2 regions of the Streptomyces sp. NPDC005141 genome follow, and region 2 is predicted to be linked to the other one. Evidence: riboswitches for the same ligand, from Rfam matches in the RefSeq annotation. Region 2 holds a riboswitch; the other holds the start of a gene.
What was found. A riboswitch is a leader RNA that binds a small molecule or an ion and turns the genes downstream of it on or off. The one in region 2 is predicted to bind cyclic di-AMP.

Region 1: it holds a riboswitch for cyclic di-AMP, as region 2 does, so the genes downstream of both, ACWD68_RS37740 (NlpC/P60 family protein) here and ACWD68_RS27630 (M23 family metallopeptidase) in region 2, are expected to answer to the same signal.

Annotation. Positions count from the first base shown of each region.
Region 1 covers NZ_JBSFYW010000083.1:18,296-21,700, forward strand. Annotated here, with positions in the region: gene pcrA (DNA helicase PcrA) at 1-1,008, opposite strand, end outside; cyclic di-AMP (ydaO/yuaA leader) riboswitch at 1,441-1,611, shown strand; gene ACWD68_RS37740 (NlpC/P60 family protein) at 1,620-2,768, shown strand; gene ACWD68_RS37745 (tellurite resistance/C4-dicarboxylate transporter family protein) at 2,966-3,405, shown strand, end outside.
Region 2 covers NZ_JBSFYW010000041.1:9,446-12,850, forward strand. Annotated here, with positions in the region: gene ACWD68_RS27625 (aldo/keto reductase) at 1-70, opposite strand, end outside; gene ACWD68_RS27630 (M23 family metallopeptidase) at 366-1,406, opposite strand; cyclic di-AMP (ydaO/yuaA leader) riboswitch at 1,418-1,575, opposite strand; gene ACWD68_RS27635 (PP2C family protein-serine/threonine phosphatase) at 1,881-2,996, opposite strand; tRNA gene ACWD68_RS27640 (tRNA-Met) at 3,259-3,332, opposite strand.

The DNA.
Region 1 (3,405 bases), on a different contig from region 2:
GCGGAAGGCGTAGATCGACTGGTCGGCGTCACCGACGACGCAGAGCTCGGCGGGCGCCAGGTCGAACTCGCTGGGCGGTACGTCCACGGGGTGCTCGGAGGTGCCGACGAGTTCCCGCACGAGTGCGTACTGCGCGTGGTTCGTGTCCTGGTACTCGTCGACCAGGACGTGCCGGAAGCGGCGGCGGTAGTGCTCGGCGACGTCCGGGAAGGCGCGCAGCAGGTTGACCGTGGTCATGATCAGGTCGTCGAAGTCGAGCGCGTTGGCCTCGCGCAGCCGCGACTGGTACATCGCGTACGCCTGGGCGAGGGTCTTCTCGAAGCCGTCGGCGGCCTGGGCCGCGAAGTCCTCCTCGTCGATCAGCTCGTTCTTCAGGTTCGAGATCTTGGCGCTGAACGACTTCGGCGGGAAACGCTTGGGGTCGAGGTCGAGATCACGGCAGACGAGTGCCATCAGACGCTTGGAGTCGGCGGCGTCGTAGATCGAGAACGAAGAGGTGAAACCGAGCCTCTTGCTCTCGCGGCGCAGGATGCGGACGCAGGCGCTGTGGAAGGTCATCACCCACATCGCGTTGGCGCGCGGGCCCACGAGCGCCTCGACGCGCTCCTTCATCTCGCCCGCGGCCTTGTTCGTGAAGGTGATCGCGAGGATCTGGCCGGGGTGGACATTGCGCTCGCCGAGCAGATGCGCGATCCGGTGGGTGAGCACACGGGTCTTGCCGGAGCCGGCGCCGGCCACGATGAGCAGCGGGGAGCCGGAGTGCACCACGGCCGCGCGCTGGTTCTCGTTCAGTCCGTCCAGCAGGGCCGCCGGGTCCACGGCGGGCCGGGGCGCGCCGTCGCGGTAGTACGCGTCCCGGCTCGGCGGCGCGTCGAACTTCCCGCCGAACAGATCGTCCGGAACCGGCTCCGGTACGTGATCGTCCTCGGGCGGCGGCGGGTGCTCGTCCTCGTGGGCCGCGGAGGGCTTGAGGTCCGCCAGGAAGCTGTCATCAAAGAGGCTGCTCATCGCTCTCCGAGTCTAGGCCGCCCCACTGACAGCCCGCCGCCACCCCGAGAACTCGGGCGGAAGTCGTGACGCGGTTCCGGGGCGGACGGGCGTGCGGCCATGGCGCCCGGGAACCCGTGACCGCGCATGATCGACCGGTCACCCCAGGTGAGGGGCCGGAGGGGCGGAGTCGGCATCGGCCCGGCCCCCGAAGGAGCGACGCCTCGGCGAGGGCGAGCGCTCCCGAGCGAACGGTCGCCCCATGGCGGGCGTAAGCAGCCGACACGCCCTTATGCGGACGGATCATCGTGAATGGATCACGGGCGGCGTGACACATGGCGAAGGTCACGAAAATGTATCGGGCATATCGCACATCAACCTTCACACGGGCCACACCCGTTGGCTAGCGTGCGAGAAGGCCACTCGACCGCAACCGGCGAACATCGCCGGGCCGAGCGGCCTCCGCCGAGTTCGGCCCGCCCACCAGGCGGCCGGAGCCGGGGACCCACCGACCTTGGGGTGAATCGGTCCAACCGCCTTGTGGGGCACGGACCGTAGGGCAACCTTCCGGAACCACCCGCCCGAACCCGACAGCTAACTCGGTAGGCGGATGACGGAAGGAGTCGCCTCTCTTGGCGTCGCACCGCAAATGGCGTCCTTCGGGTACGCGCGTCGCAGGCATACGGACCCCGGCCCTCGCGACGGCCGCCCTCACCTCGGTGGCCCTGCTCTCACAGACGGCGAACGCCGCCCCCACGGCCAACCCCAGGCCGAGCCTCGAAGAAGTCGAGAAGAAGGTCAACGACCTCTACCACCAGGCCGAGACGGCCACCGAGAAGTACAACGCGACCCGGGAGAAGACCGCCAAGCAGAAGGAGCGCGTCGACACCCTGCTCGACGACGTCGCCAAGCGCACCGAGAAGCTCAACACCGCGCGCGAGGAGCTGGGATCGTTCGCCGCCGCGCAGTACCGCACCGGAGCCTCCACGCCCGGCACCGCGACACTGCTGCTGGCCGACGACCCGCAGGACTACTTCGACCAGACCCAGCTGATGAGCCGTCTGACGACCCGCCAGAAGGCGTCCGTCGACGACTACGTCACGGAGCAGGCCGCCACCACCAAGAAGCGCGCGGAGGCCACCGAGAGCCTGCGGTCGCTGACGGCCTCGCAGAAAGCGCTCAAGACGTCCAAGGCCACGGTGCAGCGCAAGCTCACCGAGGCCCGCGGCCTGCTCTCGAAGCTGAACGCCGAGGAAAAGGCGCGGTTGGCGGCGATCGAGAAGAAGAAGCAGGAGCGGGCCACGGCCAAGGCGGCGGAGCTGGCACGGCAGCAGGCCGCCGCCGAGAAGGCCGCCCAGCAGCAGTCGTCGGGCACCACGACCGGCTCGGCGTCCGGCTCGACGGCCACGGACTCCTCGTACGCGACGAAGGCGGCCAAGGCGCTCACCTTCGCCCGCACGCAGATCGGCAAGCCGTACGTCTGGGGTGCCACCGGCCCGGAGTCCTACGACTGCTCGGGCCTGACCCAGGCCGCCTGGAAGGCCGCCGGCGTGAGCCTGCCGCGCGTCACCTACGACCAGGTGAACGCCGGCACGACGGTCTCCCTCGCCGACGCCCAGCCCGGTGACCTGGTCTTCTTCTACGACGACATCAGTCACGTCGGCCTCTACATCGGCAACGGCATGATGATCCACGCGCCGAAGCCGGGGGCGTACGTCCGCGAGGAGTCGATCTACTACGACGGCACCTCGGCGATCCACAGCGTGGTGCGCCCGGCATAGGCCGGAGCACGAGCGATGCCTCGCGCGGGGCACGCGCGCGTGAAGCCGAAAGGCCCCACGCGCGCGCCCCGCGTTTTCGTACGCCCTGCGCGTGGAGCACGAAAGCGCGCCCCCTGCGCGCGTGGGGCACGTTTTCGTGCTCCACGCGCGCGTGCCCCACCGGCAAAACGGGTCCGGAGATCCCTAGCATCGGGCGCATGCCAGACACACCGGACAAGCCGGACACTTCCTCGTTCCGCGCCTGGTGGGCGGGGCGGCCGCCCGCCGCCGGGGCCGCCGTCATGGCCACCGGCATCATCTCGGTCGGGCTGCAGCTGACCGGGTACGAGACCCTCTCCCGGATCACGCTGGTCCTCGCGTCTCTCGCCTGGCTCGCGCTCGCCGCGGACTTCGTCGTCCGGCTGGTGCGCGACCGGGAGCAATGGACGCGGCATGCCGGCACCCCGGCCGGGCTCACCGCCGTCGCGGCGACCACCGTCCTCGGCACCCGGTTCTCCGCACTGGGGTGGCAGTGGCTCGCCGAGGCCCTGCTCGCGCTGGCCGTCGTGCTCTGGCCGGTCCTGCTCCTGCCCGTCGTACGGCACTGGCGGCGCCGGATGACAGGAGGCGTCTTCCTCGTCTGTGTGGCCACACAGGG
Region 2 (3,405 bases):
AGACGTTGCCACCGAGGGAGAGCGGGAAGACCTCGAGGTCGGACGAACCGAGCTTGCGAAGAGAAGTCATGCCCGACGTCAACGCCCCCACCGGATGCATGTATTCCGCACCCACTCCGGCGGGCCGGGTGAGCGCACGCGTCCGCAGACGCCGAACCGGCAGCCCTGACGTCGGGGGGGGTGTCGTCAGGACCGCCGGAGATCGGGAGAGACGCGCGTACGGCCGGGGGCCGCACGCGCCGCGAGCAGACGGATCACGAACCCTCAGGTCTGAGGGATCGCTCGTACGCGTCAGGACGCGTACGGCTCAGCTGGCTCAGGTGGCGTACGGCTCAAAAGCCCGTACAGGTCAGAAGCCGTACAGGTCAGGGGTTGAGGCCCTTGCTGTGGAGCCATGCCATCGGGTCGATGCCGGTGGCGGCACCGCCGGGGTGCACCTCGAGGTGCAGATGCGGCCCGGTGACATTGCCCGTCGCACCCACGCGCCCGATGACATCACCGGTGGCGACCTTCTGGCCCACGCTGACGCTGATCGACGACTGGTGGCAGAACCACAGCTCCGTACCGTCGTCGAGGGTGAGGATCGTGCGGTAGCCGTACGAGCCGGCCCAGCCGGCCTCCGTGATGGTGCCGCTGTGGATCGCCTTGATGAGCGTGCCGGTGGGCGCCGCGAAGTCGAGTCCGGTGTGATAGCCGGAGGACCACATGGAGCCGGCCTCGCCGAAGGTCGAGGTCAGGGTGTACGAGGAGGTCGGCAGCGAGTAGCTCTTGGCGAGCTCGGCGAGACGCTCGGCCTCCGCCTTCGCCTTGGCCGCGTCCTCCGCCTTCTTCTTCACCGCGGCGGCCTTGGCCTCCGCGTCGTCCTGCTGCTTGGCGGCGAGCGCGACGGCCTTCTTCGCGGCGGCGGCCTGGGCGGCCTGCTGGGCGGCGGTGTCGACCTGGTTCTGCTGCGACTCGGCCTGCTGCATGATGCGGGCGCGCAGCGCCTCACCGGCGTCCGTGGCACCCTGCGCCGTGTCGACGCCGGTCAGACCGGCGCTCGTGAGCGGAGTGGTGGAACCCTTGGGAGCGCTGGATCCGCCGTCCGATATCAGGGCCTTGGCGGACTCGGTGACCGACGACAGGTCGGGCAGCGAGATCGAGACGGGCGCCTTGCCCGGCGCGGCGGTGGCCATGCCACCCGCGCCGACGGCGGCTATGACACCCACGCCGAGAACGGTGGAGCTGCGGGCGAGTCCTCCACCGCGCTGCTTGCCTACGCGGTGCCGGCCGCGGACGGGAAGAACGGAATCCTCGGTGGGGTTCCACTCTTCCCAGGTTCCCTCGTCCTTGCCTGAGGCATAGCCGAAGGTCTGAGTGTCATTCGGCGCGAACGAGGTTGGCTGAGCAGGCCGGTTGGACGCCACGTGGGCGCACTCCTTTCCTTCCCTGTCGCCTACCGGGTTAGCTGACGGGTTCGGAGCAGGAAGGTCTCCTACGCGCGTATAACCACCGTGCTTCCACGGCGCAATACGCTCGATTCACCCCAAGTAGGTGGTTCCCCGGTTCCTTTGCAGGATTCGGCACGTGCGCACGGAGCCATCTCTTGTGACGGCTGGGACGACCGCGCTGCGTTATCGAACGTTAATAGACCCAGGCACCGGATTCCAAGCTGTTCCGACTGATCATTAACAGCTTTTGGCCAGGACTTTGGGGTCATGGACGATGAAAAACGGGCGAGTTGACCACGCGGCCTCGACACGGATTTATTTGACGGTGTGTCAGTCGTTATGCGGAGGGGCACCGTCCGATCACTCCTCGTGACAACGGTCGAGAAGGCCGTACGTGTCGCGCGCGACGAGCCGTCCGAGCGGTGCGGGGACCCGGTCGCCGAGCCCGCCTCAAACGCGCCGGACGGCGAGCAGCGCCATGTCGTCCGTCAGTGCGCCGCCCGTATGCCGGCGCACCTCCTCGGCGAGGACGGTCAGCAGCGCGTCGGGGCCGGGAAAGACCCGTCCGGCCAGCCGCGCGGCCGGATCGTAGAACTCCCCGCACGGATCACGGGCCTCGGACAGACCGTCGGTGTGCAGGAGCAGCGTCGCCCCGCGCGGAAAGGGGGCCGGCAGAGCGTGGTCGGGCCAGGTTCCCAGTTCGCTCATCCCGAGGGGCAGGGCGAAGGGCTCGGCGGCGAGCGTGACGAGTGTGCCGTCGGGATGCAGGAGCAGGGGCGGCGGATGGCCGCGGTTGACGATGCGCACGATGTCCTCGTCGTACGGGATCTCCGCGAGGACGGCGGTGGTGAACTCCTCGAAAGCGTGGGGGCTCTCGTGCCGGGTGCCCGGACGCGTCAGTGCCCGCTCCAGGCGCCGTGCGACCGCCTCCAGGGTCGCCTCCTGCTCGGCCGCCTCCCGGAACGCGCCGATCACCACGGCGACGGCGGCCACGGCGGCCATCCCCTTCCCCCGTACGTCGCCGACGACCATCCGCACGCCGTACGGCGATTCCTGCACCGCGTACAGGTCACCGCCGATGAACGCGTCCGCCTGCGCCGCCTCGTACCGCGCCGCGACATCGAGGCCGTCGATCCGCGCGTCGGGCTCGGGCAGCACGGCACGCTGCGCGAACTCGGCGATCTGCCGGACGGAGGCGAGCCGTTCGTCGCTGCGCCGGACGAGGATGTTGATGAGGACCGCGAGGACGGCGGCCGTCGCCACGGTGACCGATTCGGTGATCGCGTCGACCTTCATGACGATGTCGAGCAGGTAGTGGACCAGGACCACCGCGCCGACGGCGAGGGCGCCGGTGAGAACGGTGCCGCGCAGCGAATAGAGGGGCGCGGCCACCAGAGGCGCGGCCGTGAAGAGGGGGGCCGCGGTGAAGTCCGACGGCGTGAGGACGTCGTAGAGGATCCCGGCGACGACGAGCAGCGCGGGCAGGCTCCGGACGAAGGCGCGCGCGAAGGAGATCCTGCGGGGAGCCGCTCCCCCCGGATCGGGCGGCCGGGCGCCCCCGGGCACACCGGGCGACGGCCTGTCGGCCCGGCCATGCGGTTCTCCGGCTCGATGCTCACCTCCTGGCTGCCCCACCCGTCCAGAAGACCCGGAGGAAAGGTGGCGGGCGACCCGTGTGACCCGACCGGGGGATGACACCGGCTGCCGCAAGGGGACCGGCCTGGAGAGGGAGAACCGGGAAGGCCTACGGCCCCGGAAGTGGACGGGCCGGAGGGCATACACCAAGGGCCGGAACTCGTGAATCCGAGTTCCGGCCCTTGGCCTTGAGTAGCGGGGACAGGATTTGAACCTGCGACCTCTGGGTTATGAGCCCAGCGAGCTACCGAGCTGCTCCACCCCGCGTCGTTGAAACCAGTGTACGCCATCCGCGGGACCCGAAGCACACGCGTTTAAACGCACCCCATCAGCGGGGTCG